Regions from separate parts of the Martelella mediterranea DSM 17316 genome, predicted to be linked through region 2. Evidence: predicted binding sites of a transcription regulator. Region 2 holds the regulator's gene; each other region holds the start of a gene.
What was found. Region 2 encodes PhoB, which activates phosphate uptake and scavenging genes when phosphate is short. Its sites were predicted from a motif close to TGTCATNNANCTGTCAT; they were not measured.
Positions count from the first base shown of each region.

Region 1: the regulator PhoB is predicted to act here: its motif matches at 1,156-1,172, upstream of Mame_RS12100 (UDP-2,3-diacylglucosamine diphosphatase).
Region 3: the regulator PhoB is predicted to act here: its motif matches at 6,464-6,480, upstream of Mame_RS11500 (NAD-glutamate dehydrogenase).

Region 1 is NZ_CP020330.1:2,591,485-2,601,743, forward strand. It holds gene Mame_RS12090 (NAD+ synthase) at 1-217, shown strand, start outside; gene Mame_RS12095 (TolB family protein) at 298-1,125, shown strand; gene Mame_RS12100 (UDP-2,3-diacylglucosamine diphosphatase) at 1,226-2,056, shown strand; gene Mame_RS12105 (ABC transporter permease) at 2,252-3,409, shown strand; gene Mame_RS12110 (ABC transporter ATP-binding protein) at 3,419-4,222, shown strand; gene Mame_RS12115 (MlaD family protein) at 4,238-5,608, shown strand; gene Mame_RS12120 (ABC-type transport auxiliary lipoprotein family protein) at 5,788-6,372, shown strand; gene Mame_RS12125 (HAD family hydrolase) at 6,682-7,371, opposite strand; gene Mame_RS12130 (NAD-dependent epimerase/dehydratase family protein) at 7,428-8,339, opposite strand; gene Mame_RS12135 (glycosyltransferase) at 8,336-9,196, opposite strand; gene Mame_RS12140 (NAD-dependent epimerase/dehydratase family protein) at 9,201-10,259, opposite strand, start outside.
Region 2 is NZ_CP020330.1:863,489-873,747, reverse strand. It holds gene Mame_RS03970 (iron-containing alcohol dehydrogenase) at 1-538, opposite strand, end outside; gene Mame_RS03965 (NAD-dependent succinate-semialdehyde dehydrogenase) at 538-2,016, opposite strand; gene Mame_RS03960 (flavin-containing monooxygenase) at 2,292-3,896, shown strand; gene phoB (phosphate regulon transcriptional regulator PhoB) at 4,002-4,685, opposite strand; gene phoU (phosphate signaling complex protein PhoU) at 4,708-5,427, opposite strand; gene pstB (phosphate ABC transporter ATP-binding protein PstB) at 5,440-6,243, opposite strand; gene pstA (phosphate ABC transporter permease PstA) at 6,245-7,573, opposite strand; gene pstC (phosphate ABC transporter permease subunit PstC) at 7,570-9,051, opposite strand; gene Mame_RS03930 (PstS family phosphate ABC transporter substrate-binding protein) at 9,121-10,164, opposite strand.
Region 3 is NZ_CP020330.1:2,444,813-2,455,071, forward strand. It holds gene Mame_RS11455 (putative quinol monooxygenase) at 1-259, opposite strand, end outside; gene Mame_RS11460 (cysteine hydrolase family protein) at 330-926, opposite strand; gene Mame_RS11465 (glutathione S-transferase family protein) at 1,038-1,712, opposite strand; gene Mame_RS11470 (SDR family NAD(P)-dependent oxidoreductase) at 1,741-2,499, opposite strand; gene Mame_RS11475 (AraC family transcriptional regulator) at 2,669-3,565, shown strand; tRNA gene Mame_RS11480 (tRNA-Met) at 3,923-3,999, opposite strand; gene Mame_RS11485 (metallopeptidase family protein) at 4,231-4,677, shown strand; gene Mame_RS11490 (carbonic anhydrase) at 4,697-5,335, opposite strand; gene pdxY (pyridoxal kinase) at 5,476-6,345, opposite strand; gene Mame_RS11500 (NAD-glutamate dehydrogenase) at 6,570-10,259, shown strand, end outside.

The sequences.
Region 1 (10,259 bases), 1.7 Mb from region 2:
GCTGGACGATATTCTGGAATGCCTGGTGGAGAAGGAAATGTCGGTCGAGGCGATCGTCGCGCGCGGCCACGATGTCGAGACCGTGCACCGCATCGAGCACCTGCTCTATATCGCGGAATACAAGCGTCGCCAGTCCGCGCCGGGCGTGAAGATCACCAAGAAGAATTTCGGCCGCGACCGGCGCTATCCGATCACCAACCGCTTCCGTGACCGCTGACGCGCCTGGCAGGAACTGCCATGCAGTGACATGGGCGCTCACAATGCTATGCTCCGGGCGGTGTTTTGAGGAGATGTCCGGTGCGCAGTTCAGTCGAAATCTATGATATCGCAAGCCGGCAGGCGCGCGTCGTGTTCCAGTCCGATGCGCTGATCGAGGCGCCGAACTGGTCGCCGGACGGCGGCCACCTGATGGTCAACAGCGACGGCATCATGTACCGGCTGCCGCTTGATGGCGCGCCCGCGCTTGAGCGCATCGACACCGGCTTTGCCGTCCAGTGCAACAATGATCACGGCATCTCGCCCGACGGCGCGACCATCGCGATTTCCGACAAGTGCGAATTCGGCAAATCGGCGATCTATACGGTGGCGGCCGCGGGCGGCACGCCCAAACTGGTGACGGAAAATCTGCCCTCCTACTGGCATGGCTGGTCGCCGGATGGCGCGCGCTTTGCCTATTGCGGCATCCGCGAGGATGTCTTCGATATCTACACGATCGCGGCAACGGGCGGGGAGGAGCTGCGGCTCACCCATGGCGAGGGCCGCAATGACGGGCCGGACTATTCCTTCGATGGCGAATGGATCTATTTCAATTCCTCGCGCACCGGGCTGATGCAGATCTGGCGCATGCATCCGGACGGCACGGGCCTTGAGCAGATCACCGGCGATAATTACGGAAACTGGTTCCCTCATCCATGCCCGACCAATGACCGCGTCATCCTGATCTCCTACGATCCGGACGTGTTCGATCACCCCCGCGACAAGTATGTGCGGGTGCGGATGATGGACATGGATGGCGGCAATCTTGAAACCCTGTTCGAGCTTTTCGGCGGGCAGGGCACGATGAATTCGCCGAATTGGTCGCCAAAGGGCGATGCCTTCGCCTATGTGCGTTATCAGCCTGTCTGAAGTCCTCTCAACCCCCGCCCAAGAACCGCATGTCATCAAGTTGAAATACGACTCTGCTTTTAACTCTTGTGACGACAACAAGGCGGGGCGGGTCGAAGGCATGGAACCCAGGCAATTCAGAACACTGTTCATTTCTGATGTTCATCTCGGCTCCAAGGCCGCCAAGGCGGATTTCCTGCTTGATTTCATGCGTCATCACGAAGCCGACACCATCGTGCTCGTCGGCGATATCATCGACGGCTGGCGGCTGAAGCGGAACTGGTACTGGCCGCAGGTCTTCAACGATGTCATCCAGAAGATGCTGCGCAAGGCGCGCAAGGGCACGCGCATCATCTATATTCCCGGCAATCACGACGAGTTCCTGCGCAACTTCCCCGGCACCCATTTCGGCGGGGTCGAGGTCGCGGAGCGGATGATCTTCGAGGCCGGCGACGGTAAGAAATATCTGGTCATCCATGGCGATGAATTCGATGTGGTCGTGCGTCACGCCCGCGTCGTCGCCTATCTCGGCGACTGGGCCTATGATGCCGCGATCGCCATCAATCAGGTCCTCGCCTTCTTCCGCCGCAAACTTGGGCTGCCCTACTGGTCTTTTTCGGCCTGGGCCAAGCTGCAGGTCAAGCATGCGGTGAACTTCATCGGCGAGTTCCAGCGCGTGGTCGTTGAGGAGGCCCGCCGCAACGAGGTCGATGGCGTGATCTGCGGCCATATCCATCATGCCGTGATCGAGGATATGGACGGGATTCGCTACATCAATACCGGCGACTGGGTGGAAAGCTGCACGGCGGTGGCCGAGCATTTCGACGGCACGTTCGAACTGATCTCCTGGCAGAAAATCGAATCGGCGGAGGCGCCTGCCGCGGCCGAGCCGGTCGAGGCCGATCCGCTGCCGCTGCTTCTGGCCGCCCGCGACGGGAACCGCGCTGCATAAGCGCGGGCGAACGCTCTTCCCCGCCATTGAAAAGACTTGCAATCTCCGACAGCCCGTGAAAAGCCTAGCAAATGTTATTTGCAGGGTTGCGCCCTGGCCTGCGCGCCGGCTTCGAAGGTCGCGCGGTGCGCTGTCCGGTCGGCCGGATCGCGGCGTCCACCCGTTCCAAGAGCGCACGAAACTGGATACTGGCTTTTGCAGAAAGCGGATAATTCCACAGCCTCTCTCACCTTCAACGCCGGCGAGCAGCCGGCTGCGCTGTCATTTGAAGGTGATTGGACCGTTCACAACGCCGCAGCGCTCTACGGCGAACTCGACGGTCTCGGCGGCAAGCTGAAAGGCGCCGGCGGCGGCTCTGTGGTATTTGATCTCTCAGCCATCGCGGTGATCGACACCGCGGGCGCCTGGCTGATTCGCGAAGCCGAGGCCAAATGCGGCGATGCCGGTCTTAAAGTCGAGATGAGCGGCATGACGGACCGTCTCGGCGAACTGCTCGAGGCCATCCCCGAGGAGCTGCCGGAGCCGGAAAAGATTCCGGCCAGACAGCGGTCGATCGTCCAGCATGTGCTGGAGCCGGTCGGCATTTCCGCGGTGGCGGCCGGGCGCGATATCTATACCGGCGTCGGCTTCTTCGGCGCGCTTTTTGTCGGGCTCGGCGAGCTGTTTTCGAAACGCGGCGGCGTCAACATGGCCGCGATCACGGCTCAGATCGACAATATGGGCGTACGCGCTGTGCCGATCATTGCGCTGATGTCGTTTCTGGTCGGCGCGATCATCGCCCAGCAGGGGGCATTCCAGCTCAGCTATTTCGGCGCCGAGCTGTTCGTGGTCGATCTGGTCGGGATCCTGCAGCTTCGCGAGATCGGCGTGCTTTTGACCGCCATCATGATCGCCGGCCGCTCGGGAAGCGCGATCACCGCCGAAATCGGCGCGATGCGCATGCGCGAGGAAATCGACGCATTGCGGGTCATGGGGTTCGATCCGGTCGCGGTGCTGGTTTTTCCCCGCATGCTGGCGCTGCTCATCGCCTTGCCGCTGCTGACGATCCTGGCCAATTTCGCAGCACTCCTGGGCGCTGCGGTCGTGGTTGATCTCTATGCCGGCATCACCTATGAGACCTTCTTGCAGCGGCTGCAGGAGGCGATCGATCTTGCCGACCTGATTTCCGGTCTGGCCAAGGCCCCGGTGATGGCCGTGATCATTTCGATCGTCGCCGCGCTTGAAGGCATGAAGGTCGGCGGCAGCGCCGAATCGCTTGGTCAGAAGGTCACGGCCTCGGTGGTGAAGTCGATCTTCGTCGTCATTCTGGCCGACGGCATCTTCGCGATCTTCTACGCCGCGATCGATTACTGAGGAGCCGAGGTGGATATCGAACAGCAATCGCAGGGCGACAGGGACACGGTGCTCAGTGTGCGCGACCTCACGGTGGGGTTCGGCGGGCCGACGGTGCTCGAAAACCTCGACCTCGATGTCTATCGTGGCGAAATCCTCGGTTTCGTCGGCGGATCGGGCACGGGCAAATCCGTGCTGATGCGCACAGTCTTGCGGCTGAACCAGCGGCAGGCGGGAACGATCAATATTTTCGGCAAGGATTTCGACCATCTGAGTTACGAGGAGCGGCTGGCGATTGATATGCGTATCGGCGTGCTGTTCCAGCATGGCGCGCTGTTTTCGGGCCTGACCGTGCTTGAGAACGTGCAGGTGCCGATGCGCGAATATCTCGACCTGCCGAAAAAGCTCATGGACGACCTGGCGCGGCTGAAGATCGAGATGGTGGGTCTGAGGCCGGAGGCGGCCGAGCGCTATCCGTCGGAACTTTCGGGCGGGATGATCAAGCGGGCCGCCCTTGCCCGCGCGCTGTCCCTCGATCCGGACCTCGTCTTTCTCGACGAGCCGACATCGGGCCTCGATCCGATCGGCGCGGCGGAGTTCGACGAACTGATCGCCCGGTTGCGTGACACTTTGGGCCTGACGGTCTATATGGTGACCCATGACCTCGACAGCCTGCACGCCGTTTGCGACAGAATCGCGGTACTGGGCAAGAAGAGAGTTCTTGTCGAGGGAACGCTGGACAAGCTCCTCGCCTTTGACGACCCCTGGGTTCAGAGCTATTTCAGGGGCAAACGATCCCGCGCCATTTTCGGCGCCGGCCAGAATAGCCAATAGCGCGGACGGACAGTTATGGAAACCAAAGCAAATTATACCGTTGTCGGCTTCTTCGTCCTGCTGGTGCTGGCCGCCGGGGCCGGGTTCATTTTCTGGATGCAGGAATATGGCCGACAGGGCCCCGTCGCCGACCTTATCGTGCGCATTCCAGGTTCCGCGAATGGCCTCAGCGTCGGTTCCGCGGTACGCTTCAACGGCATCCAGGTAGGCTCGATCAAGTCTCTGGAAATCGATCCCAGCGACTCCCGCTACACCATGGCCCGGACCCAGGTGAAGGCCACCACGCCGGTCTACAAGAGCACCAATGCGAAGCTGGAGCTTCAGGGACTGACCGGTACCGGCTATATCGAACTGTCGGCCAATGGCGAGCAAGGCGACAATATCCTGCAGGAATCGCTGCGCACGGACGAGCCGGCGGAACTGACGGCCGACAAATCGGGCCTTTCCAACCTTCTGACCACCGCAGACCGGATCATGAAGCGTCTCGATGACACCGTCGGCCAGGTGCAGAAGCTGGTGGATGACGTCAGCACGCCGCTGACCCAGACGGTCAAGAACGTCGACACCTTCACCGGCGCGCTTGCCGACAATTCCGATCAGATCGGGGAGTTCCTCGAATCCATCGGCAGAATGTCCGATACCGTCGACGGGCTCGCCGGACGCCTCGACAAGACGGTGGCCTCGCTTGACGTTCTGATCAAGGCGGTCAACCCGGAAGAGGTCGGCAAGATCGTCACCAATGCAGAGACGATTACGACCAACGTTGCCGTCGCCTCGAAGAACCTGGAAGAGGTCATTACGCAGTTCGGCGATGCAATCGAAAGCTATGCTACGTTCGGAAAAACGGCGCAGGATGTGTTCAAGCAGGTCGATGCGATCGTCACAACGATAGATCCTGAAAAGGTCGGCAGTTCGATCGATGATTTCTCGGTTGTCATGTCGGACGCGAAGGTTGCCGTTGCGTCCGTCAAGAATGTCGCCGATTCGATCAGTGCCAAGACCCAGAGCATCGACACCGCGATCGAGAACGTCTCCAACATGTCGATCAAGCTCAATCAGGCGTCCACGCGGGTGAACGAAATTCTGGTGAAGGTTGACGAGCTGCTCGGCTCCGACAATGTCGAATCGCTGTCCGACCAGGCGCGCGATACGCTTGTCGCGGTGAAGCAGGCGGCCGAGACGCTGAATGCCCGGATCGGGCCGATCGCGGCGAATATCGAGAGCTTCTCGGGATCCGGCCTCAGGGATGTGCGCGGTCTCGTCAGCGATACCCGCCGCACGGTCGAAAGCCTCAATCGCACCATCGAATCGATCAGCAACGACCCGCAGCAGTTCATTTTCGGGTCCGACAGCATGAAAACCTATGACGGGCGCAACCGTTATTGAGCCATTGGCGAGCAGTGCCGGCGGATGCGGGCTATGGTTGCAATGCGGCAAGCCACTGAAAAAACAAGCATGTCAGGTCTTTGCAATCGCTGGCGTATGCCTTAATTCTGACAGATAACAATTCGGCCAGTCCGGGGAAGTTTGGATAGATGCTTTTTGCCGCGATCGATAAAACCGGAGTGAGACCGCTTCTCGCGCTCGGTCTGCTGGCGGCTGGGCTGAGCGGCTGCGCGCTGCGCCCGGCGCCCGACACCTTCGATCTGTCCGCACAGCCGGTCGTGACCTTCGATAGCCAGAAGGCGCTGCGCTCCCAGCTTCTGGTGCCGACGCCGTCGGCGATCCAGGTGCTCAACAATCGCGGCATCGTGGTGCGTCTCGGCGGTGCGGAACTGCGCTACCTCGCCGGAGCCCAGTGGAGCGACCAGCTTCCTGTGGTGATCCAGGCACAGCTTGTGGCGGGCCTTGAGAACACCGGCCTGTTTTCCGGCGTCGGCATGCCGGGGCAGGGGCTGGCCATTGATTATCAGGTCGTCGTCGAGGTGCGCGAATTCGCGATCGATGCCGCGGGACCGGGCTCCGCCAATGTCGAGCTCTCGGTCAAGCTGCTGGACGACAGGACCGGCGTGGTGCGGGCGCAGAGGTTGTTCAAGGCAAGCGTTCCGGTCAGCGCCGCCGCCTCAAGCAACGTCCTCGTCGGCGCCCTCGACGACGCCTTTTCCAAGGTACAATCTGAAATCGTGAGCTGGATTGCCGCCACGCTCTGAGCGGCTGATGCGCAAGTCTGTTTTCGCTAAACTCACTGCCGTTAGGTTTTGTGTGACGTGTTGGCAGCCATCAATCTCTCCCCTTGAGGGAGAGATGCCCCGACAGGGGCAGAGAGGGGTGAACCCTTTCCGAGAGCACGGAGCCCGCGGTTTTTAGGGCTTACGCCCTTTACCCCTCTCTGTCGCTTTCGCGACATCTCCCCCTCAAGGGGGGAGATGGTGGGCTGGGAACTCCGGCGGATTGCCGACGGTCTTAGGATGGCTGGACTTCTTCAGAACCGCACAGCGCCGCGTTCGCCCAGAGCGCGTTCAGATCGCGTCGGTCCATTCCAGCAGCGCGGTGGCGACGGCGGGGAGGTCTTCCATGCGGTGGATCACCGTTTCGGCGCCGGCTTCCGTCAGCTTGTCGGCGTGGGTGGGCGTGGTGTGCGAGGCGCCGGTGAAACCGACGACGCGCATGCCGGCGGCCTTGGCGGCGGTGACGCCGTGGACCGAATCCTCGATCACCAGCGTGTTCTTCGGGTTCGCGCCCATTGTCTCCGCGCCATGGAGGAAGATGTCCGGCTTGGGTTTCACCCGGTCGGGGCCGAGGGTTTCGGCGGAAAAGATATTGGGCTCGAAGATATCGAGCTGTCCGGTCTTCTTCAGCATCATGCGGACGCGTTCCGGCGTCGAGTTGGAGCAGATGCAGCGCGGCTCGGAAAGCTGGGCGACGGCCTCGCGCACGCCGGGGATTGGCTGCAGTTCCCGCTTGATCCGCTCATCGAGCTTGACGATTGCCAGGTCGAGAAGGGCGGCGGACAGCGGAATATTGGCTTCGCTTTCGACGGCCAGCAGAATGTTGCGCCAGGTCATGCCGGAAAAGCGTTCGCCGATTTCGCCGGCGGTGATCGGATAACCGGCATCGCTCAGAAGCCGCGCTTCGACTTCGGCGGCAAGAATTTCGGAATCGACCAGAACGCCGTCGCAGTCGAAGATGATGAGGTCGTAACGGGCCATTTCGTAGTCCTTAAAAAGAGCGGGCGCGGTGGACATAAACCTGTTCGCGCGCGAGATCAAATCACCGTTGCGTCGCGCGTGTCGATAAAACGCTCCACCAGTATCTGAAGCGTGGCGGATAAGAGCGGCATTCCGCCGCTGCGCCAGCCGAGCGCGTTGAGCCGCGTCGTCGTCATTGCGCTGACCGCGCTCTGGTCGGCGCGCGGCGGAAGCGGGCGGGGGGATTGCAGCGCCGCCTTCAGCGGCGCGAGGATGGTGTGGGTGTCGGTGACGATGTCGGACACATGAAACGCCTTGCCGGAAATTTTCGGGATCGGCGCGTCGAGCAGCGTCAGGATCGCGCCGGCGAGATCGCGGCCATGGACCTCGCTGCCCGCCCGGGCTGCGATATCCTCGCCGCCAGCATAGCGCTCGAACAGCTCTCCCCATTTGTTGGGCACAAGGTCGCCGTAAACGCCGGTCGCGCGCAGGTTCACCGGGATGAAGCCGGGGCGGGCGAGGGCGGAAAGCGCCTGCTCGACCTCCCATTTCGCCTTGCCGTAAAGGCTCTGCGGTTGGGGCGGGGTGGTTTCCGGCAGCGGCATGCCGGCGGGATAGCCGTCAAACACCGCGCGGCTCGACAGGAAGAAGGCATGCTTGACGCCGGCGCGACATGCTGCCTCGAAAAGCGCGATGCTGCCCGCGACATTGGCTTTCAGGAACCCCGCTGGATCATCGCCCTCGCCGCCGCGATAGCGCCCGGGCGCGTGGGAGAAGGCGGCGTGGATGAAGACGTCGATGCCTTTGAAAAAGCCGGTAGAGCCTGGCCCGCCGAGTTCGAGAGGCAGAAAGCTTACCGGCGCGGCGAACAGGTCGGCGGCGGGCGCGTTCCTGCCGGCCACGGTTAGATCATGACCGGCCGCAAGGCATTCCTCGACGATGTAGCGCCCGACCAGCCCCGTCCCGCCGCTGACGAGAATGCGTTTCATGCTGGCTTGGTCGGATTTTCGAGCGTGGCGATATCGGGGATGCCGTCGCCGTCGAAATAGGCCCACCAGAGGTCGATCAGCGGCTTCAACTCAACGGCGCGCGGGTGGTCGTCTTCCCACGGCTTTTCGTACTGGTAGTGCAGAACGCCGATATCGGACCAGTTCCACAGTTCCGGCATGTTGAACCAGACATATTGCAGCATGTTCATGAACACCGGCAGGCCATGCCAATCGGGGAAGAATTCCTGCAGGAAAGTCTGGTCGGTGCGCTTCCAGAACGCCTCGGGCTGGTCGAGTGCCGCGAGCATGGCGGCGAAGGTCTCGACGTCCGGCCGCGCCACGAACACGCCGGAATTCATCCGGTGAAAATCGGTGAGGCTTTCGTAGACATTGGGCGCCGCCGAAAACTCCGGATAGAAGAACAGCTTGTCGATGTTTTTTAACACCAGAGCATCGGCATCGATGAACACCGCTGCGTGATACTCGACGAGCTGCCACAGGCGCAGCTTGCAGAAATTGTCGAGCGGGGTGTGGAAGCCGGGCTTGCGTCCCTTGGTGAACGGGGCCTCGCCATGGATGTTCTTGCGCGCATGGCGCTCGTTGAACGCTTCCGACAGCGGCAGGTGATCGACGCCGATCAGCCGGCAGCCGAGATCGGCGAGATGCTTGAGGCCTTCCTCGGGCGCGCCGCCGGTATGCAGCACCACGACATCGGCCGGGGTTCCGGTCAAAAAGATCGAGCGCGCCAGCGCCAGCGCGCCCATGGCGTAGTCGTTGTTGGTGACCAGCGTGACGAAGGCGAACGGATATTTGGCGTCCACGCTGCGGTGGACGCCTTCATTTGCGGGGTCGCTCATGGCCTTACGAGACCGACTTCAGCGACTTGCCTTCCGGATCGCGGTTGATCTTGGTCGCGATATCCTTGGTCCAGGCGGAAACGGCCGGAACGCGTTTGCGATCAACGCGGTAGGCGTATTTCTTCGCAATGTCGACGATCTCGCCGAGCAGGCCTTCCTTGAGCGTGGTCGGGTTGAGGCCGAGCGCCAGGAACTTGTCGTTCTTCACGATCAGGTCGTTTTCCGGCGCTTCCTTGCGCGGGTTCGGCAGCCAGGCGATCTCGACGCCGGACATGTCGGAGATCATCTTCGCCAGGTCGCGCACCCGGTGGGTCTCGGTCATCTGGTTGAAGATCTCGACCCGGGCGTTCTTCTCCGGCGGATTGTTGAGCGCCAGTTCGATGCAGCGCACCGAATCCTGGATGTGGATGAAGGCGCGGGTCTGGCCGCCGACGCCGTGGACGGTCAGCGGATAGCCGATAGCCGCCTGGATCAGGAAGCGGTTCAGCACCGTACCGTAGTCGCCGTCATAGTCGAAGCGGTTGATCAACTGTGTGTGGCGTTTGGTCTGCTCGGTGTGCGTGCCCCAGACGATGCCCTGATGCAGGTCGGTGATCCGGAGGCCGTCATTCTTGGCGTAAAAGGCGAACAGAAGCTGATCCAGGCACTTGGTCATGTGGTAGATCGAGCCGGGGTTCGACGGATACAGGATTTCCTGGGAAACCTTGTCACCGGAATTGGTGGTGATATCGACCGGCAGATAGCCTTCCGGGATCGCAGCACCCACCGTCGAATAGCCGTAGACGCCCATCGTGCCGAGATGGACGACATGGGCGTCGAGGTCGATCTCGACCAGCGCATTCAAAAGGTTGTGGGTGGCGTTGACGTTGTTGTCGACCGTGTAGTTCTTGTGGCGGTCGGTCTTCATCGAATAGGGCGCGGCGCGCTGCTCGGCGAAATGAATGATCGCGTCAGGGCGCTCCTCGGCGAGCCACTGCTTCAGGATTTCATAATCCTTGGCGAGGTCGATGAGATGGAAATGGATGCGGCGGCCGGTCTCGGCATGCCAGATACGGGTACGTTC
Region 2 (10,259 bases):
GATCGATGATCGCAATCGCCGGCTCGATATGGGCATCGGCGACCGCCATCTTCATGCCGGTGTCCTCATCGAAGACGATCGCGAGGCTGGTGACCTCCGCCCCGGTTCCGCCGGTGGTCGGGATGGTGATCACCGGAATGCAGGGGCCCGGCACCGCGAACTCGCCGAAATAATCGCGGACATCGCCGCCATGGGCGAGTACGGCCGAGGCCGCCTTGGCGAGATCCATGCAGGACCCGCCGCCGACGCCGATGATGACATCGACAGCGCCCGCCGTCTCCGCGACCTCCATGACGTTGCGGCGCGGCAGGTCCGGCTCGGCCTGGTCATAGACCGAAACCGCAAGACCACATTCGCGCAGGTCCTCGGCAAGCACCGCAAATTCCGAAGTCGTCGCCATGCGGGCGTCGGTGACCACCAGCGCGCGGGTCCCGAAGCCGCGTGCATAGCGGCCAAGCTGGCGGCGCTGGCCGGGGCCGAACAGCACCGTTTTCGGCTGGCGCACGAGGCCAAGCCCCAGTGTATTCTCCATCGTCATCAGCTCAGCGCCTCGTTGACCGTGACCGCCATGTATTTCTGCTCCATGAATTCATAGATCCCCTCCTGCCCGGCCTCGCGCCCGATGCCCGAGGCCTTGGTGCCGCCGAACGGGGCCTTGGGATCGGCCATGATGCCGCGATTGATGCCGACCATGCCGAACTCCAGCCGCTCGCCAAAGGTCAGCGCGCGCGACAGGTCCCTTGTAAACACATAGGAGGCCAGGCCGAAATCGCTTTCATTGGCAAAGGCGAGCGCCGCCTCCGGACCATCGACCGAAAAGATGGCCGCAATCGGCGCGAACAGCTCGTTCGAGCACATCACTTCGTTGCGGCCCTCGAACCGCACCACCGTCGGCTCGAAGAAATAGCCCTCGCCCGCCACCGGCTTGCCGCCGGCAAGCAGCTGGCCGCCGGCATCGGTGAGCTGCTTCAGGGTCTCGCCCAGCCGGTCGCGCTGCCTGGCCGAAATCATCGGCCCGACATCGACCGCGCCCATGCCGTCGCCGACTTTCAGCGCCTTGACCTTGGCCACGAACTTTTCCGTGAACGCGGCCTCCACCCTCCGGTCGACGATGATCCGGTTGGCGGCAACGCAGGCCTGGCCGGCATTGCGGAACTTGCAGATGATCGCCTGCTCGGCCGCGAGATCGATATCGGCATCATCGAGCACGATGAACGGCCCGTCGCCGCCAAGCTCCATCGATGCGTTGAGAATGTTGCGCGCGCCCTGCTCCATCAGCAGGCCGCCAACTCCGGTGGAGCCCGTGAACGAGACCTTGCGCAGGCGCTTATCCTTCAAAAGCGGCTCGGAGACGCCGGAGGACTTGGTGGTGTGCAGCAGGTTGACGACGCCTGCCGGAAAGCCCGCATCATGCAGCACTTCCACAAACAGCGCGCCCGTGAGCGGCGTCTCCTGGGCAGTCTTGGTGATCGTGGTGCAGCCGGCGGCAAGGGCCGCGCCCGCCTTGCGCACGATCATCAGCAGTGGGAAGTTCCAGGGGGTGATCAACAGGCAGGGCCCGATCGGCTGATGCTTGACCACGACCCGGAAATCACCGCTGGAACTGTCGGAATAGGAACCGTGGATATGGGCGCTCTGCTCCGCGAACCACAACAGGAAATCGGCGGACAGCAGAAATTCCGCCCGCGATTCCGTCAGCGGCTTGCCGCTTTCGAGCGTCATGACCTTCGTGAACGCTTCCTCGCGCTCCATCATCAGACGGTAGGCCTTGTGCATGAGGTTGGCGCGGGCGCGCGGCGCAAGCTTTGCCCAGCCGGGCTGGGCCGCGGCCGCGGCATCAAGGGCGGCAAGCGCCTCGGCCGAGGTCGCATGCGACACCGACGCGACCGGCCGTCCGTTTGCCGGGTTCATCACCTGAAACTCTGACGGCCCTTCCACCCATTGGCCACCGATATAGAGCCTGCGATCGGGCATCAGAGCCTCGTGATCCGTGGAGAGCGGACTTTGCGTGTTCATGTCATACCATCCTTGGTGAAGCGGCGCTGGTCGCTGCCTTTTTAATATGTTCGTATTACGGTATTATAGGAATATGATCATGACAAGGGCATTTTGCGTCATTGACGATAATACCGTAATACCATATGAGTGTGTGAAAGCGAGGTCTGCGGCGCATTTTTTGCCGCCGGAAGCGTCAGGCTCAAAACCAAGCGCCGGCTCCGCGACCCGCTTAAGGATAAAGACCGGCGTGCGCCTTGCCGCCGCAAGATTTGACGAGAATGGGAGGTTTCACAATGAACGCGGTATCGCACAAACAGCTTGAGCTCGATGTCGCCATCATCGGCGCGGGCGTCGGCGGGCTCTACGCGCTGCACAAGACGCGCAACGTGCTCGGCATGAAGGCCGAAGCCTTCGATGACGCCGGCGGCGTTGGCGGCACATGGTACTGGAACCGCTATCCGGGCTGCCGGGTCGACACCGAATCGACCGTCTACACCTATTCCTTCGACCTCGACATGTTCCAGAACTGGGAATGGTCGGAGCGCTATGCCAAGCAGCCTGAAGTGCTGAACTATCTGAACGCGGTCGCCGACAAGCACGACCTGAAGCGCTCGATCCATTTCAACACCCGCATCGCCAGCGCCGAATGGAAAGAGGACGAGGGCCGCTGGCTCCTGACCACCACGGCCGGCGATACGGTGAAGGCAAAATATGTGATCGAGGCCGTGGGGCTTCTCTCCTCCTCCTATGCCCCGCAATTCCCGGATCAGGACAAGTTCAAGGGCGAGGTGCTACTCGCCTCGAAATGGCCGGACAACGCGCCCGACCTTCAGGGCAAGCGCGTCGGCGTGGTCGGAACCGGCTCGACCGGCATCCAGATCATCACCGCGCTCGCCGACAAGGTCGGCCATCTGCATGTGTTACAGCGCACCGCGCAATGGGTGGTGCCGCTCGGCATCGGCCCCTTCCCGGCCGAAACGCGCGAGAAGATCAAGGCCGATCCGCACGGCTTCCGCGACTGGGCGCTGAGCACGGCGGCGGTTTTCGGCTTTGACGAAAGCACCGTTTCCGCGCTTGAGGTCGACAATGAAGAGCGCAAACGCGTTTACGAAAAGGCCTGGAAAAAAGGCAATGGCTTCAGCTTCCTGCTCGAAACCTTCTCCGATATTCCGGTGACCGCAGAGGCCAACAAGACGGCGACCGACTTCATCAAGTCGAAGATCGACGCCATCGTCACCGACCCCGAAGTCGCCCGCAAACTGACCCCACGCGACTATTACGCCAAGCGTCCGCTGGCCGCCGACAATTACTACGAGACCTATAATCGCGACAATGTCACCCTCCACGACGTCAAGGCGGAGCCGATCGAGCGATACACCGAAAACGGGCTGATCGTCGGCGGCAAGGAGCTGGAACTCGACGTGGTGATCATGGCGACCGGCTTCGACGCGATGACCGGCAACTATCTGAAGATCGACACGATCGGGCGCAACGGCGTACGGCTGAAGGATGCCTGGAAGAACGGTCCGCGCGCCTATGCCGGCATGTCCATCGCCGATTTCCCGAACCTTCTGATGGTATTCGGACCCTTCAGCCCGTTCACCAGCCAGCCGCTGGTGCATGAATGGCAGGTCGACTTCCTGTGCGACCTGATCGAGAAGGCCGAACAAGGCAACAGCATCATCGAGACCACGAGAGAGGCCCAGGACGACTGGGTGCGGGTGTGCCAAGAAGGCATGGCCGGCACGCTGTTCGAAGTGACGGACAGCTGGATCAACGGCGCCAACATTCCCGGCAAGCCCAGAACCTCGATGTGGTACATGGGCGGCATGGGCAATTACATGACCGAAATGAACGCCATCCGCGACGACAATTACCGCGGTTTCGAAGTCCGCTGATCCCGGTCGCCGAAAACACGGGATCGCCCGGACTTCGGTACAATGGACGCTCCGGCGCGCAATCTCCGCCCTCAAGGGCGGAGATTGGCGGGGCCATGCGGCCCCTCACACCTCCATCGAATAGCCGGCGCCGCGCACGGTGCGGATCACGTCGGGCATTTGCGAGAAGTTGAGGGCCTTTCTGAGACGCCCGACATGGACGTCGACGGTGCGTTCGTCGACATAGATGTCGTGGCCCCACACACCGTCGAGAAGCTGGGAGCGGGAGAACACCCGGCCGGGCGAGGTCATCAGGAATTCGAGCAGCCGGAACTCGGTCGGCCCGAGGCGGACTTCCTTGGCCTTGCGGTGAACGCGGTGGGTCTCGCGGTCAAGCTCGATATCGCCGCATTTGAGCACGCTGGAAAGCACTTCCGGCCGGGCGCGCCGCAGGATCGCCCTGACGCGGGCCATCAGTTCCGGGGTCGAGAACGGCTTGACGACATAATCGTCGGCGCCGATCGCAAGACCGCGCACCCGCTCGCTTTCCTCGCCGCGCGCCGTCAGCATGATGATCGGCAGACGCTCGGTCTCGGGCCGCATCCGGAGCCTGCGGCAAAGCTCGATGCCGGAAACGCCCGGCAACATCCAGTCGAGCAGCAGGAGGTCCGGCACCCGCTCCTGCAGCCTGAGTTCGGCCTCGTCGCCGCGCGCGATCGTCTCGACTTCATAGCCTTCCGATTCAAGGTTGTAGCGCAGCAGGACGCTCAGCGCTTCTTCATCTTCGACAACTGCAATCTTCGGAACCATCTCGTGCCTCTGTCAAATGGTTTCAGGACTTGCTCTCGCCGGAGCCGACCGAGGGCGACATGTCGTCCTTCGGGCGTTCTCCCTGTGGCTGCGAGCCGGTGGCGATGTAGTAGATCATTTCAGCAATATTGGTGGCGTGGTCGCCGATGCGCTCGATGTTCTTGGCGCAGAACAGAAGATGCGTGCAGGTGGTGATATTGCGCGGATCCTCCATCATGTAGGTCAAAAGCTCGCGGAACAGCGAGGTGTAGATCGCGTCGATCTCCTCGTCGCGCTCGCGGATCGAATTGGCCTTGTCGGCCTGGCGCGAGGTGTAGGCGTCGAGCACTTCCTTGAGCTGCAGCAGCGCCAGTTCCGACAGGTGCTCGATGCCGTGGGCGAGCTTGCGCGGAACCCCGGTGCCCTGCACCGAGATCACCCGCTTGGCGGTGTTCTTGGCCATGTCGCCAACGCGCTCGAGGTCGGCGGCGATGCGGATCGCACCCATGATTTCACGCAGGTCCGCCGCCACCGGCTGGCGCCGCGCGATGGTGACGATCGCCTTTTCGCCGACCTCGCGCTCGGCCTCGTCCAGCGCCAGATCCTCGGCGATCACCTTCTCGGCGAGTTCGGTATCGGTGTTGACCAGCGCCACGACGGATTGCGAGACCATCTCTTCCGCCATGCCGCCCATTTCGGAAATCCGGCGCTGGAGATATTTCAGCTCCTCGTCGAAGGCCGATATGATATGCGAGTGTGCCATCTGTGCGTCTCCTTAACCGAACCTGCCCATAATGTAGTCCTGGGTGCGCTGGTCCGCGGGATTGGTGAAAATCGTGTCGGTGTCGTCCTCCTCGACCATGTAGCCGAGATGGAACATCGCCGTGCGCTCTGACACGCGCGCGGCCTGCTGCATCGAATGGGTCACCATCACGATGGTGTAGTTCTGCTTTAATTCGCTGATCAGCTCTTCCACGCGGGCGGTCGCGATCGGGTCGAGCGCCGAGCACGGCTCGTCCATCAGGATCACTTCCGGGCTGACGGCGATGGCGCGCGCGATGCAAAGCCGCTGCTGCTGGCCGCCGGAAAGGCTGGTGCCGGGTTCCTGCAGGCGGTCCTTGACCTCGTTGAAGAGGCCCGCCTTCTGCAGGCTGGTCTCCACGATCCGGTCGAAATCCGAACGATGACGGGCAAGGCCGTGGATGCGCGGGCCGTAGGCGACGTTCTCGTAGATCGATTTCGGAAACGGGTTCGGGTTCTGGAACACCATGCCGACGCGGGCGCGCAGTTCCACCACATCAATGCCGGAGGTATAGATATCCTCGCCGTCGAGCGTGATCGTGCCGGTCACCCGGCAATTGTCGATCGTGTCATTCATGCGGTTGAGCGTGCGCAGGAAGGTCGACTTGCCGCAGCCCGACGGGCCGATCAGCGCGGTGACGGCATTCTGGCGGATGTTCAGGTTGACGTCGAACAGCGCCCGCTTCTGCCCGTAATAGACGGAAACATCCTTGCCGACCATCTTGTAGGTTTGTTCGTTCATGTTTCCGCTCATTGTTCTTTTCGCATCAAGGGTCATTCTACCAGCGCCGCTCGAAGCGGCGGCGGAGAATGACTGCGGTCAGGTTCATCAGGATCAGGAATACCAACAGCACGATGATCGCCGCCGAGGTGCGCTCGACAAAGGCGCGCTCGGCTTCGCCCGCCCACATGTAGATCTGCACCGGCAGCGCGGTCGAGGGATCGAGCGGGCTTGCCGGATAATCCGCCACGAAGGCGACCATGCCGATCAGCAGCAGCGGCGCGGTTTCGCCGAGCGCGCGGGCCAGGCCGATGATCGTGCCGGTGAGAATGCCGGGCATGGCGAGCGGCAACACGTGGTGGAACACCGCCTGCATCTTCGACGCGCCGACGCCGAGCGCCGCCGAGCGGATCGAGGGCGGCACCGCCTTCAGCGCCGAGCGGGTGGCGATGATGATCGTCGGCAGCGTCATCAACGTCAGCACCAGCCCGCCAACGAGTGCGGCCGAGCGCGGCAGGCCGAGAAAGCCGATGAACAGCGCCACGCCGAGCAGGCCGAAGACGATCGACGGCACGGCGGCGAGGTTGTTGATATTGACCTCGATGACATCGGTGAACCGGTTCTTCGGCGCGAATTCCTCGAGATAGATCGCGGACGCCACGCCGAGCGGCAGGGACAATACCAGCACGATGCCCATCATGTAGAGCGTGCCGACGAAGGCGACGCCGATGCCCGCCGATTCCGGCCGCGAGGATGCGCCATGGGTGAAGAAGCCGGCGTTGAAGCTCTTGTGCAGCCGGCCTTCCGCCTTCAACTCCGCCATCCATGCGGCCTGTTGATCTGAGACGCGGCGGCTGGTTTCCGGCAGCGAGAGATCGATCTGGCCCTTGTTGGCGGAATCGACATCGGCGGCGGCCAAGAGCTTCACGTCGACGGTCTTTCCGATCACCGACGGATCGTCCATCACCACGTCGCGCAGGTCGACGCGGGCCGAGCGCGAGACGAGCCGCATGGCTTCGCGCATCTCGGCGGCATTGGCGGGGTCGAGATCGAGCGTTTTCGCCAGCGCGTCCTGCACCAGAGCCGGATAGTTCGCGGTCAGCAGCAGGCGCGGGTTTTCGTCGCGCAGGCCCTCGGGGTCGACCACCTGTTCCGAAAACGTGATCGGCAGCGTGATCGTGGTCTGCTGGAAGGCGGAAAAGCCCTTGCCGGCGACCGAGAACAGCAATGCCGCCAGGAAGAACAGGCCGGCGAAGATCGCAAGGAAACCGAATACGCGGAACCGCCTTTCGGCGCGGTGGCGGCGTTTCAGCCCCTTGCGGCGGGTCTCGGTGACCCTGCGGCGGAAATCCCCCGCCTCGTTCGGATTGGTGAATGTCTCGCTCATGCGTACTGCTCCCGGTATTTGCGCACGACATAGAGCGCGTAGACATTGAGGCAGAGCGTGATCACGAACAGGGTCAGGCCGAGCGCGAAGGCCACCAGCGTCTGCGGCGTGTTGAATTCGAGGTCGCCGGTGAGCTGGTTGACGATCTTCACCGTCACCGTCGTCATCGGCTCGAACGGATTGATCTGCAGATTGGCGGCAACGCCGGCGGCAAGCACCACGATCATGGTCTCGCCGATCGCGCGCGAGGCCGTCAAAAGCAGCGCGCCGACAATGCCCGGCAGCGCCGCCGGCAGAACCACGCGCTTGATGGTCTCCGACTGCGTCGCGCCAAGCCCCAGCGAGCCCTTGCGCAGGCTGTCGGGCACGGCGTTGATGATGTCATCGGAGAGCGACGAAACGAAGGGAATCAGCATGATGCCCATCACCACGCCCGCCGTCAGCACCGACTGCGCCTCGATGAAATTGCGGTAATTGCCGGTGAACAGCCCGTTCAGCTCCACCGAGATATCGCGCAGCAGCGGGCCGACCGTGATCAGCGCGAAAAAGCCGTAGACGATGGTCGGAATGCCGGCGAGCACCTCCAGCAGCGGCTTGGCGATCGAACGCAGCCGGCCGCTGGCATATTCCGACATGTAGATCGCGGCATAGAGCCCGATCGGCACCGCAACCGCCATCGCCACCGCGGAAATATAGATCGTGCCGGCCAGAAGCGGGATCAGGCCGAACTGGCCGGGCGAGCCGGTCTCGCCGGCGGCGGCAAAACGCGGGTCCCACACCGTGCCGAAGAAGAAATCGATCGGCGAGACCTGGGCGAAGAAGCGCAGCGATTCCGACAACATCGACAGCACGATGCCAACGGTCGTCAGGATCGCGATGGTGGAGGCCAGAAGCAGGGCCCCCAGCACCACCTGTTCGACGCGGTTGCGGGCCTGGAACTGCGGCCTGACCGCGCGGAAGGACAGCGCCAGCGAGACGAGAGCGACGGCCAGCACGGCGGCCGCCATGGCGTAGCTGCTTTTCGCCGAAAGCGCGTTCATCCGCTCCGCCGATTTGAGCACGAAGGGCTGCGGATTGGCGGCCAGCGGAATGCCGCTTTTGGCAAGCACCGCGCGAAGCTGGCTGGAATCTTCCGCGACGCGTTCGCGCGCGGCATCGGGAAGCTGGCGCAGGCCGTAGGCGACGGAGGTGACGGTGTTGAAGGTCAGGCTTTGGGCGGAGGCCGGCTGCGCCTTCACGCTATCGGGAAAACCTTCACGGATCTCCGCGCCGATCAGGAGCGGGCTCGCCACCATCCATACCGCCATCAGGAGCACGGCCGGAACGACGGTCGCGATCGTGACGAAGCTTGCGTGGTGGCTGGGGCGTGAGTTGATCCGCCCGGCATCGGCCAGCGCATAGGCCTTGGCGCGGGCGGCGAAGAAACCGCCTGCGCTGAGAAGCACGATGAGCGCCAGTATGATCAAAAACACATGCATATCCGGACCATCCGGGGCTTCAGGCCCCTTGTTGCCGCCGGCGGCGGCGATTGTCATTCATAGCGGTCGCTACTGTGTCTGCTGCAGCGTCACGCCCGCATCGAAAGCGGCCTTGGTTGCCGCGCGTTCCGCTTCCGAAGCCGGCACGAGGCCATATTCGGCAAGCGGGCCATAGGGCCCGGCCATGTCGTCGGAGAGGAAGAAATCGACATATTCCTTGAGGCCCGCGATCGCTCCGACATGGGCATTCTTGACGTAGAAATAGAGCGGTCGCGAGACCGGGTATTCGCCGGAGCCGACGGTTTCGAGCGTCGGCGTGACGCCGTCGATCGTCGCCACATTCAGCTTGTCAGTATTGTTGTCGTAAAAGGACAGGCCGAAGACGCCGAGCGCCGAACGGTTGGCGGCGACCCGCGCCAGCGTTTCGGTATAGTCGCCGTCAATGCCCGGCGCGCGGCCATCCTTGCGCACCGCAATGCATTTGCTCTCGCCCTGCTTCTCGCCGAATTCTTTCGTGAGAAATTCGACAGCGCCCGACTCTTCGCAGCCGACCGCTAGCACCTTTTCCTCGAACACCTCGCGGGTGCCGTGCTTTTCGCCGGGAATATAGGCGGTGATCTCGACATCGGGCAGCGCCGGATTGACTTGCGCCCAGCGGGTATAGGGGTTTTGCACGAGCTTGCCGTCGATCACCAGTTCGGCGGCGAGCGCCTTATAGAGATCGAGCGGCGTCAGCGCCATCGGTTCCATCGCGGCGTCGGTGGCGAACACGATGCCGTCATAACCGAACACGATCTCGGAAATGCCGGTAACACCGTTCTTGGCGCAGTTTTCGCGCTCGCCCTCGCGCATTGGCCGCGAGGCATTGGCGATATCGATGGTGCGCGGGCCGACGCCCTTGCAGAATTCCTTGAGCCCGGCCGACGAGCCGCCCGATTCCACGATCGGCGTCTTGTAGTCGGGATAGATCTCGCCAAAGGTTTCCGCCACGATCTTGGCATAGGGCAGCACGGTGGAGGAGCCGGCGATCTGGATCTGGCTGCGCGCCAGCGCCGGCGCGGCAAAGGCAAGCGCGGCGGCAAGCGTCACGATCGGCAGGATGAATGGCTTCATGGCTGGCTCGCCTCTTGCGGCTTTGCGGTGCCCTCTCGGGTTGACCCGGTTTTATGTCATTTTTACTTCAGTTTTATGACAGTCTATCCCTATGA
Region 3 (10,259 bases), 1.6 Mb from region 2:
GCGGTGCGGCGAGCAACGGCGCGGTCAGCGGCCGGTTGGCCGCCATATGCGACGATGCCCGGTGCGCGGCGAGCGCGGCCTCGTCCTCGTAGATTTCGATCAGCGTGTAGCTGTCGGCAAGGGTGCGCGACCTGAACAGTTCGTACAGGCGATTACCCGGTTCGCTGGCACGCACCGCGGCGGCCTGAGCGGCAAAGAGGCGCTCGAATGTCGCCGCGTTGCCCGGCGTCACCGTGAGTTCGACCATCATCCCGATCATTGTATCGCCTCGCATCTGTAGCTGGACGGAAGCCCGGCCCCGCCGCGGGGCCGGATCCAGTTTTCAATCATCATGCCTGCGACAGAAACGTCTGCGTGGTGAAGGCGTTGGCATAGAAAGGTGCGATCTCGGCCACGAAATCGTCCTGCTGCTTGCGGGTATAGCCGGATGACGCGTCGTAGATGACGTTGGTGTTGTAGCCGAGGTCGTGCGCGTTGCGCATCGAGGATTCGACGCACTGGCGTAGCGAGAAGCCGGCGAGATAGATGTCGAAAATGCGGTTGTTGCGCAGATAGCCATCGAGCGTGGTTCCGACGAAGACGCTGCTGCCGCCGGCGCGCTCGCGGACGACATGCTCGCCCTCCGCAGGCTCGAAGCCGGGGAAGAAATCGGCTTGCTCGCCCAGGAACGAGCCATAGTCGCGCATCATCTTGCGCAGGCCGTATTTTGCCTCGCCCAGGACCTTGAAAGTGGGCTCGAACTTCAGAGAGGCGTGGATCACGTGCATGCCGCGACTCCGGGCCTCTGCGAGGATGAGCTTCGAATTGGCGATGGCGGTGTCGACCTGCTCGAGGTCCTGAAACGACGGATAGATGCCACCGGTCGGCGAAAGCCAGTCGTTGACATATTCGATCAGGATCAAGGCGCTCTTGGATGCATCGGTCATAGTGTAACTCCTTCAGATTTTTTGTGGTGCTAGAACGCCGTGCGTCCTTCTGGACGCACAAGGACGCTCTAACTTATTGAATTTGCGCATCGTTTTTTTCGAGCCGATGCGCTAAGCGGCGATCATCGCGCCGTGCTGGCGCAGGTGATCGCGGAACAGCTCGGGATAGGCGTCGGTCACGGCGTTCCGGACGCTGGGGCGCCCGGCAAGTGCCGCGCGCCACGGCGCCACGCGGGGCAGGCCGGCGAAGATCGGGGCCGCCACTTCCGGGTCGATGATCCCGAAATAGCGGAACAGCGGTGCGTAGACCGCATCGACCAGACCAAACGCGGCCCCTGCGAAATAGGGCCCGTCACCCAGTTCCGCCTCGAGCTTGCTCAGCCGATCGCGGAAGGCGGCTCGTTTGGTGTCGGCGGTCTCCGTGTCCTTGGCGTGGAGGAACTGCCACCCTTCGGCAAAGGTCTGGGTGGCGAATTCGATCCAGGCGCGGTGGCGGGCACGCAGCAATGCATCGTCGGGATACATTGCCGCGCCACCCTGCGTTTCGTTCAGATATTCGCAGATCACCACGCTTTCGAAGAGGATCGCATCCCCGCCGTCGGGCTGGCGCACCTTCAGTACCGGCACCTTGCCGGTCGGCGACAGCGCCAGAAACCAGTCGGGCTTGGCCGACAGATCGATATTGACCCGGTCGAACGCCACACCCTTCTCGAGCAGGACGATCGCGGCGCGCTGCACGAACGGGCACAGCGGGTGGCTGACGAGAGTCAGGTTTTGCGCAGTCATGATAGTGCCTCTCTGTGCGGAGAACGGATCAGAGCGACTGGCCGCCCGATATGTCGAACGTCGTGCCATTGGCCCAACCGAGATCGTCGGACAGGATGGCGGCGACTGCGCCACCGATATCGTCGGGCTCGCCGACGCGGCCGAGCGCGATCGTTGCGGCGACAAAATCGTTGATGTTCTTATCGTCGCGCACACCGCCACCGCCGAAATCGGTCGCAATGGCACCCGGCGCGATCGCGTTGACGCGGATCTGGCGTGGGCCGAGCTCGACGGCCATGAACTTCGTCAGCGTCTGCATCGCCGCCTTGGCCGCGGCATAGAGGCCATAGCCCGCCATCGTCGTGCGAACAAAGGCGGTGGAAACGTTCAGGATGCGCCCGCCATCGGCGATCAGCGGCAGCAGTTTCTGGGTCAGGAACAGCGGTCCGCGCAGGTGCATGTCGACCATCCGGTCGAACTGATCCTCGCTCGCGTCGGCCACCATCGCATAGACGCCTTCGCCGCCATTGTTCACCAGATAGTCGAACCGTTCGACGCCGAAGGTCTTTTCCAGCGTGTCGGCGACGGCGCGGGTGAAGTCGGGAAAGCTTGCCGTGTCGGTGACGTCGAGCGCCATCATCGCCGCCTTTCCGCCCAGGGCCTCGATTTCGTCAACCAGCGTCTGGGCTTCTGCGGCGCTGCTTCGGTAGGTGCCGATAATGTTGACGCCGCGCCGGGCGAGATGCAGCGCCATATTGCGGCCGAGGCCGCGGCTGGCACCGGTGATAAGGGCTGTTTTCGTGGTCATGGTGTATCCTCATTGGATGGTTGTTGTATGAAGCGGCACCATCGCGGCACCCTTCCATTATCCCGAAGATAGGTGATGCCTGTCCGCAATGCCCCTCCGATCCGCTCAAGTTTTTGCCTGATTGTCTCAATCGCCTTGCGGCGTGGATCGGGCGTGCTATGATCTGACCATGACAGACGATCTCAGACCGCATATCGACATCGCGCTGCGCCACGCGCGACCCGGATTGACCGTCTCGGCGATCCCGCGGCTGGAAATCAGCGTGGGCGAGGCGACCACGGACAAGGCCCCGTGCCTGTATCGCTCGATGATCTGCTTCATTCTGCAGGGGTCGAAGCAAGTTGCGATCAACGAGGATCTTTTAAGTTACGATCCCGCGCATTACCTCATCAGCGCACTCGATCTGCCGCTCATCGGCCAGATACTGGATGCCGATGACGGCCAGCCCTATGTTGCGGTGTCGCTGGTTCTGGACCCCGCTCTGCTGGCCGATATTGCCTCGACCATGCCGCAGGTTCGCGACGGCGATCCCCGTGGCATCGGCATTGCGATCAACCCGATGACGGCGCCGCTGCGCGACACGCTGCTGCGGCTTTTGTCCCTGCTCGATACCCCGGACGACATTCCCGTGCTTGCCCCCATGGCGGAACGGGAATTGCTTTATCGTCTCCTTCAGGGGCCGCAGGGGCGCCTGTTGCGCCAGATCGCCCAGCCCGAGGGCGCGCTAGGCCGTATCCGGCGCGCTGTGGGGTGGATCCGGGACAACCAGAACGCCCGCCTGAGCATCGAGGCGCTGTGCGATGCAAGCGGCATGAGCCGCGCCAGCCTGCATCGCCACTTTCTGGCGATGACCGGCCTGAGCCCGCTTCAGTATCAGAAACAGCTTCGGCTTCAGGAAGCGCGCCAACTGTTGCTGGCCGGGGACCATAATGCATCCGAGGTCGCCTTCGCGGTCGGTTATGAGAGCGCTTCGCAATTCAGCCGCGAATATCTCCGGCAATTCGGAGCCCCGCCGGCACGCCACGTTCGCCAGGTCAGGCAGGCGATCGGTGGCGCCATGGGCTGACCGGGCGCCGTCCGCGACCCGGGTGCTCGCTTCGCTGACAAAATGCGGAAACTTATGAATCACAGCAAAACCGTCTTGGGAATCCTGAATGTCGAGCCGTCCTAGAGCTCTGCTTAAAGAATCGCGCAGTTGAAGAGAGCGCCACCTCTCTCGTGCGCGAACGAGGAGAAATCGCGGCGATGCCCTTTGAGATCGCTGTGAAGCGCTTGGGGCCCGAGCAGGGACTAGAGTCGAGTTGGCTGCTGCGTTAGGTTTCAGACAAGAGGAGTCGAAAATCCCACCTAGCACCCCGGCCCATTCGCGTACGGAGTTTCCGTCGCTGACAAAGCTTAAGTATCTTAAATATAAAGATATTTTTGGTAGCGGAGGAGGGATTTGAACCCCCGACACAAGGATTATGATTCCTCTGCTCTAACCTACTGAGCTACTCCGCCAACCTGCGCACCGTCGGGCGGTGACAAGGGATCCGGCGCTTTGCGCGGGACGGGGCGTTATTAGGGCCTGCGGCAGGGGGTGTCAAGCGTCAAGGGCGGGTTTTCCGATCGGTTTGCGGGAGAGGTTTTCGCGCCCGGCGCGGCAGCTTGATCCGGGGCGGCGATGCCGGCGCAATCTTTGCTCGAAATCTCCGGCGAAAAGGCCTATATGGGCCGGACGAAGGAGCTTATATGGCGATTGAAAACAAAAGCGAGGACTGGCAGGGGCGCTATTCGCCCAGTCTCGAGAGCGTGGAATCGCTGGCGATCGAGGCCTATGCCAAATTGCCCGAGGCGTTTCGGGCGCTGACCGGCGACCTCGTGATCGAGATCGCCGATTTTCCGAGCGACGAGGTATTCGAGGACATGGCGCTGGAAACGCCCTTCGATCTGCTCGGCCTGTTCGAGGGCCGCGGCGTTTCGGAGCGCTTCACCATGGAAACCGGCGAGATGGTCAACCGGATCACCCTCTATCGCCGACCGATCCTCGATTACTGGGCCGAAAACGAGGAAACGCTGGGCGATATCGTCAGCCACGTGCTGATCCACGAGATCGGCCACCATTTCGGCCTGTCGGATGACGACATGGAGCGGATCGAGGAAAGCGTCGACGACGACGCGGACGACGCCCGGCGCTGACGCGCCGGACGCTGTCTCATCAATCCGGACGGATGAAATCGCCGGTCTTGTTGTCCATCACCCACAATTCGCCCGATGAAATGTCGAACCAGGCGCCGTAGAGCTTCAGCTTGCCCTGTTTCTCGGCCTCCTTCACATTCGGGAAGGAGCGCAGATTGGCGAGCGAGTTGCGGATTGAAATCCGCTCCAGCGCGGTCTGGCGCTCGCCTTCCGTCATGATCGAATTGGAGTTGATCTGGGCGGCGGCGGGCTTCAGCAGGTTGATCCACTTGCCGATGAAATCCCCCGGCGACAGCGGATCGGCATTGGGCGAAAGCGCTGCGTGGATGCCGCCGCAGCGACCATGGCCGAGCACCACGATATTCTTGACCTTCAGCCCCTCGACCGCGAATTCGAGGGCGGCGGAGGTGCCGTGATACTGGCCGTCCGGCTCATAGGGCGGCACCATGTTGGCGACATTGCGCACCACGAAAAGCTCGCCCGGGCTGGCATCGAAAATCGTTTCGGGCGCGGCCCTGGAATCACAGCAGGCAATGAACAATGTCTGTGGTTTCTGCCCTTCCTCGGCGAGTTGGCGATAGCGGGCGCTTTCTTCGACATAGCGTCCGGACATGAAGTTCTTGTAGCCATCGAGAAGGTATTTGGGGAAAGAGTCCATCAGTCTGCCGTCCTTCTTCCAAAGCATTTCCGGAGGAAACCGGATCACCGGAAATGCTCTATCTATTGTTTTTAAGCGCGTCCGGACGGAAAACCGGTATCCACTTTTCCTGAACGCGCTCTCAGTGCCGTGTTGGTTCTTCAGCTTCTTTTACGTCGCCGGGACGGATGCATCAATTGACGAAGGCCAACTTTTGCGAATGGCGCCCGCAGACTTTGCGCATCCTTTTCCGGCATCAACTCGTCAGCGCCTTCGCGCACCGCGCGCGTCAGGGTTTCGAATACGGAAGCGGTCGATTTTTCAAGCGCCTCGGCCGGCGGCTTGCCGGCGAGCCTTGCGGCCAGAAACAGCGCGGAAAACAGGTCGCCGAGCCCGTTCGGCGGATTTTCGACGCGCGCATGCTCGGCAAGCAGGGCCTGTCTGCGATCGACGAACAGCGCCGCCACGCCCTGCTTCAGCATCGAATGGGCCGAGGTGACCACGACTTCCGCAGGACCGAGCGCAAGCGCGGCGTCGATCGTCGCCGTATTGTCCTCAAGCGCGCGTCCCGCAAGCCATGAAAGTTCGAATCGGTTGGGGGTCGCGATATCGGCGAGCGGCAGAAGCCGGTCGCGGATCGCGATCGCGGTCTCGTCCCCGACATAGAGCCCGCCCTCATCGCCGATCACGGGATCGCAGAGATAGAGGAGATCGGGATTTTCGGCGCGCAGGCCTTGGACCAGTTTTGCGATCCCTTCGGCCTGGCCGGCATTCGCGAGATAGCCGCTGATGACGGCGCGAACCTCGCCGCGCCAGCGGCTTTCTCCGAGTTCGCGCAGCGCCGTCGCGAAAGCCTCGCCTTCAAATTGCAGCCGCGTCGCGCGCCCGTGGCCGGGGTGCCAGGGCAGCACGACGGTGGGCACGGACCATGTGTTGTGACCAAGCGTTTCCAGTGCAAAGACGATGGCGCGGTTGCCAATCTTGCCGCGCATGACGTAGCTTGAAATCGCGATAACGGCGCCATCAGGCATTTCGAATGTCATATTGGGCCCTGTTGGTGCCTGGGGTGAATGCAACCCCAACGATAAAACGGCGAAATTGTTTTGCCATTCGCCTCAATTACGCTCTAAATCGCCTATTGGAGCAAGCTGTCAAGCGCCTGTCATGGCCACAGCGTTTAACGATATCCGAATGGCGCGAAAAATCGCCCAAAATAGCGGCTCGATCCGCTGACATAAAATAAGCTGGAGGAAACATGGACACCAAAGCCGACCAGAAGCGCAAGTCCCTGATGCAGCAGGCCGAGCGCCTCGCCAGGGAAAGCAACAAGGCTTACATCAATCCGGCTTTCATGTTCGACCATGCAAGTCCCGAGGATCTGGAGCGTTACACACCCGAAGCGATCGCGGCCGCGGCATACCATGCGGCCGATGAGATCGCGGCCTATGACGGCGGCGACGCGCGGGTCACGATCGGCGCGGTCGAAGGCATCGCGCCGGAGGGCATCGCAACCGACGTGATCACGGTCACCGACCGCAACATGCCGTTCATCTATGATTCGGTGATGGCGGAGATCGCGGAATTCACCAATGACTTCATGCTGGCCGTGCATCCGATCCTGGTCGTGACGCCGGGGCAGGCGCCGGTGGCGTTTTCATCGGATATCGAGCATGCAGAAGACGACCGCGTCAGCCATGTCCAGGTCCATGTCCGACAACTGGCGCCGGAAACACGCGCGCGGCTGAAGGCGCAGCTCGAATATATCCTGAACCATGTTCGTCTCGCGGTCGCCGGCTGGCCGGAAATGCTCGCCAAGCTCGAAACCGCGATGCAGGAGATGAAAACCCGCGCGCCGGCCGCACTCGCGGATGCGCGGGAGGAGGCGCTTGCCTTTCTCGCCTGGCTGCGTGATGGCAACTTCACCTTTCTCGGCATGCGCGAGCTTGTCTATCTCAAGGATGCGGACGGCGCGCGGGTCGAGCATGTGCCGGACGCGGCGACCGGCATCCTCTCCGATCCGGAAATGCGGGTGCTGCGGCGCGGCCCCAATCCCGTGGTCTCCACGCCGGAAATCATCGGCTTTCTCGAAAGCCCGAAACTGCTTCTGGTGACCAAGGCCAACACCACCTCCACGGTCCATCGCCGCGCCTATATGGATTATATCGGCGTCAAGCGTTTCGGCGAAAACGGCGAGGTGGTTGGCGAGCTCAGGATCGTCGGCCTGTTCACCTTCACCGCCTACACCCAGTCGGCGGTGCGCATTCCGCTCTTGCGCGCCAAGATCGCCGATGTCACGCGCCGCTTCGGTTACGAACCGAAGAGCCATGCGGGGCGGATGCTGCAGAACATTCTGGAATCCTATCCGCGCGATGAACTGTTCCAGGCCCCGGTGCCGCTGCTTGCCGATTTCTGCGAGCAGATCATGGCGATTGCCGATCGGCCGCGCATCCGGGTGCTGAGCCGGATCGACAATTTCGATCGCTTCGTCTCGGCGCTCGTCTATGTGCCGCGCAACCTTTACGATTCGCGCCTGCGCGAGAAGATCGGCGACTACCTGGCCAGCGTCTACAAGGGCAGGGTGTCCGCCTATTATCCGTCGTTTCCCGAAGGGCGTTCGGCGCGGGTGCATTTCATCATCGGCCGGCGCAGCCTGGACAAGACGCCGGATGTGCCGCAGTCCGAACTCGAAGCCGAGGTGACGCGTCTTGCCGCCGACTGGACGGAACGGTTCAAGGAGCTGACCGGCCCCGGCGCGCCGGAGATCGAGGCCAATGACGCCTACCACGAGGCCTTCTCCCCGGATGACGCCTATGCCGATCTCGGGCTGATCGGCTCCGCGGCGAAAGAGGGCATGCGCATCGATTTCTACCGCGACCGGCATGAGGACGAAGCGGAGGTGCTTCGTCTGAAGATATTCCATGGCGGTTCCCATGTGCCGCTGTCCCGGCGCGTGCCGCTTCTGGAAAATCTCGGCTTCTCCGTCGTCTCGGAGCGGACCTTCGAACTGGAATATGCCGAAAGCGGCGTGGCCGGCAGGGAGGTTGTCCTTCACGACATGGAATTGCTGGTTGCGGGGGATGTCGATCTCGATCTGGAGGGCGATGGCGACCGTCTGGAAGAGGCCTTCATCGATGCCTTCCGCGGCGCGATCAGCAATGACAGCTTCAACCGGCTGGTTCTGCTGGCGAGACTGAGCGGACGCCAGGCCAACGTGCTGCGCGCCTATGCGCAATATCTGCGCCAGGCCGGCGTCAACTATACCGGCGACTATATCGCCAATTCGCTCTGCCAGTATCCGGTGATCGCCCGGGCCTTGTTTTCCCTGTTCGAGACCGCCTTCAATCCGGCGCTCACCGAGGATGCCCGCAGTCAGGGCATGAAAAGCGCCCGCGGCACGATCATGGAAGGGCTGGAGGGCGTGCCCAATATCGATGACGACCGCATCCTGCGGCTGTTCGTCAAGCTGATCGACGCAACGCTCAGGACCAATTATTTCCAGACCGACGAGAATGGCGCGCCGCGCCCCAACCTCGCCTTCAAATTCGCATCGCAGTCGCTTGCTATCCTGCCGCAGCCAAGGCCGTTCCGCGAGGTCTATCTCTACGGCCCGCAGGTGGAAGGCGTGCATCTGCGCTTCGGCAAGGTCGCGCGCGGCGGGCTCAGGTGGTCGGATCGCGGGCAGGATTACCGCACCGAGGTGCTGGGTCTGGTCAAGGCCCAGCAGGTGAAAAACGCTGTGATCGTGCCGGTCGGCGCCAAGGGCGGCTTCTACCCGAAAAACCTGCCCCTCGGCGGCAGCCGCGAGGAGGTGTTCAACGCCGGACGCGAGGCCTACAAGAGCTATATCCGCACCCTGCTGTCGATCACCGACAACATCATCGACGGCGAGGTGGTGCCGCCGAAGGATACGGTGCGTGCCGATGAGGACGATCCCTATTTCGTCGTCGCCGCCGACAAGGGCACGGCAACCTTCTCCGACACCGCCAATGCGTTGGCGCAGGAGGCGGGTTTCTGGCTCGACGACGCCTTCGCCTCCGGTGGTTCGGCGGGCTATGACCATAAGAAGATGGGCATTACCGCGCGCGGCGCCTGGGAGGCGGTGAAGCGGCATTTCCGCGAGATGAACATCGATATCCAGACCACGCCGTTTACCGTGGCCGGCGTCGGCGACATGTCGGGCGATGTCTTCGGCAATGGCATGCTGCTGTCTGAACAGATCCGGCTGGTCGCCGCCTTCGACCACCGCGATATCTTCATCGACCCCGATCCCGATCCGGCAACGGGCTTTGCCGAGCGCAAGCGGCTCTACGACCTGCCGCGCTCGAGCTGGCAGGATTATGACCGGGAGAAGATGTCGGCAGGCGGGATGATCATCTCCCGCAACGAGAAATCGGTGCGGCTGACGCCCGAGGCGGCGGCTGCGATCGGTCTCAAGGCCGAGGAGTATTCGCCGTTCGATGTGATGACGGCGATCCTCAAGAGCCAGGTCGACCTGCTCTGGTTCGGCGGCATCGGCACCTATATCAAGGCCGCCGGCGAAACCAATGCCGAAGTCGGCGATCGCGGCAATGACGCGATCCGCGTCAATGCCAACGAGCTTCGCGTCAAGGTCATCGGCGAGGGCGCCAATCTCGGCGTCACCCAGAAGGGCCGCATCGCCTTCGGTCTGAAGGGCGGGCGCTGCAATTCCGACGCCATTGACAATTCCGCAGGCGTCAACTGCTCCGACGTCGAGGTCAACATCAAGATCGCGCTGGCCTCGGCCATGCGTTCGGGCCGGCTTTCGCGCGAGGACCGCGACCACCTGCTTGCGGAGATGACCGAGGCGGTGGCCGAAATCGTGCTCGAAAACAACTATCTCCAGACGCTGGCGATCTCGCTCAGCACCCGCGAGGGGCTGCAGAGCCTGCTCTCGCTGTCGCGGATGATGGACGTGCTGGAGCGC